DNA from 2 places in the Aeribacillus sp. FSL k6-2211 genome. Region 2 is predicted to be linked to the other one. Evidence: predicted binding sites of a transcription regulator. Region 2 holds the regulator's gene; the other holds the start of a gene.
What was found. Region 2 encodes Rex, which represses fermentation and respiration genes when NADH is low (regulators of the CRP and FNR family bind a similar motif). Its sites were predicted from a motif close to TTGTGAAATATTTCACAA; they were not measured.
Positions count from the first base shown of each region.

Region 1: a site for Rex is predicted at 2,681-2,698, ahead of NSU19_RS18725 (AtpZ/AtpI family protein). Genes of this name have one in related genera too.

Region 1 covers NZ_CP150190.1:3,901,656-3,905,830, forward strand. Annotated here, with positions in the region: gene NSU19_RS18700 (F0F1 ATP synthase subunit delta) at 1-186, opposite strand, end outside; gene atpF (F0F1 ATP synthase subunit B) at 183-647, opposite strand; gene atpE (F0F1 ATP synthase subunit C) at 929-1,141, opposite strand; gene atpB (F0F1 ATP synthase subunit A) at 1,211-1,921, opposite strand; gene NSU19_RS18720 (ATP synthase subunit I) at 1,928-2,311, opposite strand; gene NSU19_RS18725 (AtpZ/AtpI family protein) at 2,314-2,541, opposite strand; gene NSU19_RS18730 (S8 family serine peptidase) at 2,725-4,175, opposite strand, start outside.
Region 2 covers NZ_CP150190.1:427,294-431,468, reverse strand. Annotated here, with positions in the region: gene NSU19_RS02225 (type II CAAX endopeptidase family protein) at 1-8, shown strand, start outside; gene NSU19_RS02220 (YdiK family protein) at 13-216, shown strand; gene tatC (twin-arginine translocase subunit TatC) at 309-1,055, opposite strand; gene NSU19_RS02210 (twin-arginine translocase TatA/TatE family subunit) at 1,078-1,251, opposite strand; gene NSU19_RS02205 (redox-sensing transcriptional repressor Rex) at 1,266-1,907, opposite strand; gene NSU19_RS02200 (ABC-F family ATP-binding cassette domain-containing protein) at 2,219-4,141, shown strand.

The sequences.
Region 1 (4,175 bases), 610 kb from region 2:
ATTGACTAATGATTTTTTGTTTTCGAGCAACACCTTCGGATGCTCTAAAATTTGCAGCATTTTTTGATTTTCAACAAACACTTGCTTTACAATTCGCAATTCTTCTTCAAACTGCTTCACTTGATTTTTTTCCTTTGCAATTTGAAAAAGAGCTGACGCATAGCGCTTTGCCACTCCGCCAATCATAATTGTTCTCCTACCTCTTTAATATAATCATTGATCAGCTTCTCTTGCTCAGCTTCATTCAATTCTTTTTCAATCACTTTGGAAGCAATAAGAACGGATAATGATGCCACTTGATTACGTAATTCAGCAACAGCTTGCTCTTTTTCGTGTTCGATTTCTTTTTTGGCTGCTTCTTTCAGTCTTTCTGCCTCCGCACGAGCCGCTTGAATAATATCTTCTTTTTGCTGTTCGCCAAGTTTTTTCGCATTTTCAACAAGCTCCTGTGCTTCGATGCGGGCCTGCTTTAATAGCTCACGCTGCTCTTCGGCAAGCTTTTTGGCTTCCTCATGCTTTTCTTCCGCAGCATTTATTTCATTTGCAATAAATTCTTCCCTCTGTTTCATAATGCCCATAAGCGGACCAAAAGCATATTTTTTGAGCAATGCTAACAAAACTAAAAATACAACGAGCTGAACGAGCATATCTCCTGCTGCGAAGCCTCCAGCTCCGAGGGCAAATTCAACTGTTAACACGGCTTCGTTTCACTCCCTTCAAAACTTCCGTTTTCCAACTACCGGCTATATTGGGACTCTGTTACCATTCACAACATAAAGGAATGGCGAAGATGCTTAAATAACTTCGCCATTTCCTCTTTTTCACTTGCTGTCCTTTCGATTCGGACTTCACGCAAATTGATTGCATGCACTTCTAAAAAGCCTTTTTCCAACACCAATCTAGGCAAGGCTCTTTTGAAATTTTTGAATTACGCACCAAAAGCCATAAATGCAATAACAACCGCGATAATCGGAATCGCCTCAACCAACGCAACCCCGATAAACATAGTAGTTTGAAGCATACCGCGCGCCTCAGGTTGACGAGCAATACCTTCTACTGTACGAGATACGATAAGTCCGTTACCAATACCAGCACCAAGTGCCGCTAAACCAATTGCAATTGCAGCTGCTAATAAATTCATGAATAAAGTCCTCCTTTATTTGTTTAAAAATAATTTTTTACACAAAAATTATGATGAAGTCATTTATTTTTAATGGTCATGGCTAACTTTATGCGCCATATAAACCATTGTCAACATTGTAAAGATAAAAGCTTGGATTGCACCTACAAAAATACTGAATGCCTGCCACGCCATCATCGGAATAATTGCCCCGATGAAGCCGAATGCTCCGCTAGTTGCCAAGCTGACAAGCAGACCTAGCAAAATTTCCCCAGCATAGATGTTACCGTAAAGACGAAGACCGAGCGTCAACGTGTTTGCAAACTCTTCAATAATTTTAAGCGGGAACAAAAACGGCAGTGGCTTGAAAAAGTCGCTTCCATAGGCGGAAAAGCCTTTTAATTTAATCCCGTAATAATGCGATAAACCGACGACTAAAATGGCCAGTGTCAGCGTTATGGTAGGATCAGCCGTAGGCGATTTCCACCAAAGCTCATGGTCAACAACGATAGCGAATGGTAGACCAAGCATATTGGAAACAAAAATGTACATGATGAGCGTCATTCCTAAAGTAAGGAATCGGCCTCCTGTCTGCCAGTCCATCGTGCTGTTAATAATGTTTTTCACAAAATCCATGACCCATTCCAAAAAGTTTTGCATACCCGTTGGCTTCATTGCCAAAGAGCGGGTCGACAATACAGCGATGATAAATACAATTGCGCTAGATACAAGAATCATTAAAATATTGGACAAATTAAATTCAAGCCCTAATAATTTTACTATCGGCGCTTCGTGACCCAACAAAATTCACCTCTCTTCCCAAGCTTGTCCGCAAATGTATAGAATAGAATCTATCATAATGACAATATAGATTGTCATTAAACCAATAACCACGCTAATTAAATGGAAATGTTCAGGGAATTTAAGTGCGATTAATACCGCTAATCCTGCGGCTGCCATCCTTGAAACCGTTCCAAGCGAACGTGCTGTACGGCCTTCTTCAATTGCTTGCTGTATTTGCTTTGATTTACGCACTAGTATCCATAAATTATAGAGGCTAAAGCTTGTACCAAGGGCAAGACCGAGGAAAATATCTTGATAAGGAGTAAACCCCCACGCTAACACATAGATGGCAAGCAAAAACAGCAAATATTTTTTGCTGCGCACAAACAATTTTTCAATACGATCCATAGTTACCGTTCATTCTCCTGAAAAAAATGTTGGACTAATCTCAGCATCGCAACTATTCCCGCAGCCAGTCCAATTAGAAGACCAATGATCAAAAAAACGGGTTCTGTATGCAACTGTCGATCAAGCCATCTTCCTGCAAAAACCCCAACGAGCACTGATCCTGCCAAATAGGAAAGAATGGCGGTCATTAAAGCGTATGCTCGGAGCGGATGGTGCTCTTTTTGCCGCATTGGGTATGTCCTCACAATATAAAATTACCTTATTTTTTATTATATCAAAAGGCTGTTGAAAACCTTATCATCCCACCCCGTTTAGCATACAATAGGCACCATTCAATGTCAATCTGTTTCACTTCAAAAGTTGAGCTATTTGTTAAGAATATCACAATTTGTTCACAAATATTTTTGCTGTTTCTATTGACTTTTTAATATTTTTTTATCTAAAATGATTGTCGTTTCATAGCTGCTTTCTTCCCCGTCTTTTTTTGCAAAAATGAGCGCTTTGTAAACGCCGTTTGGAATGTCCTTAAATTGCCCGGAAATATCTCTTTTCAACAAACCTCCCGGGATATTTCTTTGCCAGTCTAAAAACCCTTTGAATGTTAAAGTATCCGGATCATACAAGGCAATCCCGAATTCATCCGCCCCTTGCGGCAAATAAAGTTCATAATGGTACATATTCCCTTGATCGGCAAGACCAAATTCAAATCCCATGATTTTTGGATAACTCTGTTCGCCAACAACGAATAAATATGGAAGGCGGATTGTCTGGCTGCCGCCCGTCACAAGAAGAGTCCCGTCATACAATCCTTCCCTCAATGATTTCGGTGCAACATCAATCGAGACGGATACTTCTCTTTTCCCGTTAGCAGGAACCTTCACGGAAAGAGGGAGCTGCCATTGAACCCCTTTTTGATAATGCGGTTTCGAAAAAACAAACGTTTTTTCTTGATCGGAGAGATTTTCAAGAGTTAACGTGATCTCTTTCTTTTTCCTGCCGATATTTTTGTGAAATTGACCGAATGATAGAGATGCCGGATAAATGAGAGCTCTTGTCTGAACAGCTGATAAAATATCGATTCTTCCCGCCCCCTGCTCAAACACCTTGTACAGCCTTCCATTTTGATTATAAAGCGGTTTAGCAGTATTCATCATAGCTGCTTTTATTTGTTCCGGTAACCAATCTGGATGCTTTTGTTTGATCAGTGCCGCTGCGCCTGCTATATGCGGAGCAGCCATGCTTGTTCCTTGAAGAGCCATATACCCTTTAGGTATTGTGCTGTCAATGCCTACACCAGGCGCGACAAGATCGGGCTTCACTTCCCATGTGACTGTTACCGGTCCTTTTGATGAAAAGGGTGCGAGGCGATCTTGTTCTGTCCGAATGATTGTTTTTATGAACGATTTTTCGTTCAATAGTTTGCGCAGCCATTCGCCATCTTCCTTTGAGATGGACACAACAGGAAGGTCAATTTTTTCTTCTAAATTGCCGGTAAATCTCCCTTTCATATTGTTGTAAATAATCAACGCTTGGGCTCCGGCTGATTTTGCATTTTTCGCTTTTTCGGCAAACGTGATTTCCCCGCGCTTCACCAAGGCTATTTTTCCTTTAACAGAAGGTTTAAAGTCTTTTTTTTCACCTAAACCTGCATATTCTATCCGTCCTCTAATTGTTGTCCAAGGGGCAGAATTGAACAAAGATTCAGCTGGTATTTTCTTTTGAAATCCTGAAAGGGTTAAATACTTTACGTCAAGCGGCGGTGTCGATGCGCCGACGGAAATTGCTTTGCTTGCAGTGCCAGGCGAACCGACGGTCCAAATGTTAGGACCAGAGTTTCCGCTTGATACAACTGCAGTTATCCCCT
Region 2 (4,175 bases):
GCAGCTAAGATTATGAATTTTCATCCCGTTTCCATGGGACTCTTCTATTTTATCATGGGAGTTCTATTTACATATTTAGCAATTCATCATGCTGAAAATGGTATGTGGACAGCTACAAATATGATTTTAATGATTTTAGCCACGTTTGATTTTGCTGTTTCCATCCGCATGTTCACTTTCTCATATAAAATTCGGAAAGCAAAAAACAACCGATGAGGTGTAATGATATTATCCCTCTTGTGTAGACAGTAGGAAAAAAGCCTATACTGTCTACTTGACAGGGATATGTTTATAACAGCCCATCGGTTTTACTTTTGATCTGATTCTTTTATTTGAGAAGACTGTGCTTTTTTGTAAGCAAATCTTGAAACAATGATACTTATTTCATACAAAATGAATAGCGGAATCGTGACCATTAAATGCGACACAATTTCAGGCGGCGTAATGATCGCTGCGATAACAAGCAATACAAAATACGCATATTTTCTAACCTTTACCAAAAACGCCGGATTGATGATCCCGAGTCTTGTTAAAAACATAATGACAACGGGAAGCTGAAACAACAGTCCGAAAGGCAATGTTAACTGCAGCAGGAAACGAAAGTATTCATTTATTCCTATCATTTGTTGAATGTTTAAATCATTGGAAAGCCGCCCCATAAAATCGATGACAAAAGGAAACAAAATAAAATAAGAGAAGCTTATACCTAAAAGAAATAAAGCAACCGACAACGGTATATAGCTTAATGTGACCCGCCTTTCTTTTTCATACAGTCCTGGGCTGATAAACGCCCAAAGCTGGTACAATAAAACAGGGAAAGTTAGAATTAAAGCAATAATAAATGTAAACTGCATATAAACGATCAATGGATCTGCAGGACGAAAAGCATTTAAGGCGAATTGCTTTGCTTCATCAGTTTGCTGTAAAAAAACAATAATTGGCTTCGCTATGAAAAAGCCAGTAATCATAGCAACGAAAAAGAAAACGACTACAATAATCAGCCGTTTTCTAAGCTCCGCTATATGCTCCAACACGGACATTTTTTTTTCGCTCATCATTATTCATCCATTCTTCTTGCTATTCATTTTTCTTGTTTTCTTCATCATCGTCTGCTAAGCCCTTCGTGGCACTTTTAAACTCCTTTAATGATTCTCCTATAGCTTTTCCAAGCTCAGGAAGTTTTTTCGGCCCGAAAACAAGCAGAGCTGCAAATACAATCAACAGCAAGCTTCCAATTCCAATTGTTGGCATTTAATATCGCTCCTTCAATCTTCATTCGAATAATGTTTTAAAAAATATGCAAGAGCCTGAAGTTCAACAGATAGATCGATATGATGAATCCGAATTTTATCCGGAACATTTAAGCGAGCCGGCGTAAAATTTAAAATGCCTTTTATGCCTTTTTCCACTAACCGATCCGTTATTCCTTGAGCGGCGGTTGCCGGGACCGTTAATATCGCAACAGGCACATCATCAGGCAATTCACTTTCTAGCTGATCCAAATGATAAATTGGAACTCCACCAATTTTCATTCCTACTTTTCGTTTATTAATGTCAAATGCAATAACAATTTGTGTGTTGTTATTTTTTGTAAAATTGTAATTTAAAAAAGCTGTTCCCAAATTTCCGACGCCAATGAGGGCAACTTTGGTCAACTCATCTTGGTCAAGCGTCTTTCTAAAAAATGATAACAAATAATTGACATTATATCCATAACCTTTTTTGCCCAGCGCTCCGAAATATGAAAAGTCCCTTCTAATTGTCGCAGAATCTACTTTTACTGCTTCACTCAGTTCTTGAGAGGAAACACGTTGTTTTCCCGAGGCATGTAAATTTTGCAAAAACCGATAATATAGAGGTAATCTTTTTGCAGTTGCTTGCGGTATCTTAGATTGATCTTGATTCAATGCTCATCCCTCGCAATCCAAAACAACCTGACTAATTTTGTTTTTAGCTATGTTTTCTAGCAAGCGGCTGCTCGCCTGTATGAAACAATATCAGACTGATAACGCTTCCATCCTGATCTTCTTCTCCGTCTACATTTCTTTTTATTTGTTTTTTCTCCAAACTCTCCTTATATAAAAACTATACACTATTTTTTTATTCGTGTCTTTTGAACGATTGTTACAATTTCTTGTCCTTTTGTTCATCAGGTCAGTTGCCTGCAGTCAAATATATAGGCTACACTTATTCTAGCAAAGATTGAGGTGAACTATGGATGATTTTATTGCAGTTAAACAAAATCACAAAATATTATGGTGCTGACCTTATTTTATCGAATATTAAGCTGGAAATCCAAACAGGAGATAAAATCGCCGTTGTAGGCCGCAATGGAGCCGGAAAATCAACATTATTGAAAATCATTGCCGGTGAAATGCCCTTTGATTCTGGTGAAATTGTGAAGCCAAAAGATTTAACAATCGGCTATCTGGCACAAAACACAGGATTAGAATCAACTAAGTCGATATGGGATGAAATGCTAACCGTTTTTGAAGAGCTGCGGAACATCGAAGCTGAGCTGCGAAATATTGAACAAAAAATGGCAGCTATCTCCTCAGCTGGAGATTCTCATGCTTTGCAAAGCTTAATGAAGGAATATGATTCACTCCAACATTTATATAAAGAAAATGGCGGATATCAATATGAGGCGGATATCCGTTCTGTGCTGCATGGATTAGGGTTTGCTGATTACGACTATTCAACTAAAATTTCGGTTTTGAGCGGAGGACAAAAAACCCGGTTAGCACTCGGAAAGCTCCTGTTGAAAAAACCGGATCTGCTCATACTCGACGAGCCGACAAACCATCTTGACATGGAAACATTAAACTGGCTCGAACAATATTTACAGCATTATAATGGAGCGGTTCTAATTGTTTCCCACGACCGGTACTTTTTAGATCGCGTTGTCAACACTGTTTATGAAATATCACGAACAGTTTGTACGAAGTATGTTGGGAATTACAGCGCTTATTTAAAACAAAAAGCGGAAGCGTACGAAAGGGAATTAAAACAATTTGAAAAACAGCAAGAAGAAATCGCGCGGATGAAAGATTTTATTCAACGAAACTTAGCAAGAGCATCGACAACGAAACGTGCGCAAAGCAGAAGGAAAATGCTTGAGAAAATGGAAATACTGGACAGACCCGCTGGGGACGAGAAGTCAGCCAGCTTTTCCTTCGAAATCGAAAAGCAAAGCGGCAATGACGTGTTAAAAGCCATTGATTTGTCCCTTTCCTACGATCAAAAAACTCCGATCGTGAAAAATATTAACTTTTCGATCAACAGGAAGGACTCAATTGCCTTAATAGGGCCAAACGGAGTTGGAAAATCTACCTTATTAAAAACGATCATCAACCGCTTAAAGCCGCTGAGCGGAAAAATTCAGTTTGGATCTAATGTCCAAATCGGATATTATGACCAGGAACAAGCGGATTTGTCTTCATCTAAACGGGTTTTAGATGAATTGTGGGATGACTATCCCGAAAAAACAGAAAAAGAAATCCGAACGGTTTTAGGGAATTTTCTTTTTTCCGGAGATGAAGTGCTGAAAACCGTCTCGTCTTTAAGCGGAGGAGAAAAAGCTCGGCTCGCTTTAGCGAAATTAATGCTAAAAAAAGCTAACTTTCTCATCATGGATGAACCTACGAATCATCTGGATCTCGACAGCAAAGAAGTATTGGAAAACGCTCTGATAAATTTTCCTGGAACAATCTTGTTTGTTTCGCATGATCGTTATTTTATCAACAAAATCGCGACCAAAATTTTTGAATTATCCACAGAAGGCATTGCCGAATATATCGGGGACTATGATTATTACATTGCAAAAAAAGCGGAGATGATCGAGCTTGAACAGTTGAAAGAACCAACTATCGAAACCAAAGAGCAAAAACAAGGAAAATTATCTTATGAACAAGAAAAAATATTGAAAAAAAAGGAACGGCAAAGACAGCGCCGCATTGAAGAACTTGAAAACAAAATAGCAGAAATTGAAGAAGCGATCGCTGAAAACAATGAAATGCTTTGCGATCCAAATATATACCAAGATCATGAAAAAGCTCAAAAACTTCATGATCAAAATGTCATGTTAACGGAACAACTAGATCAACTGATGGAGGAATGGGAATCACTTCTTTCTGAATAACCGGCTCATGCCGGTTTTTTATTTATTTTGTTTC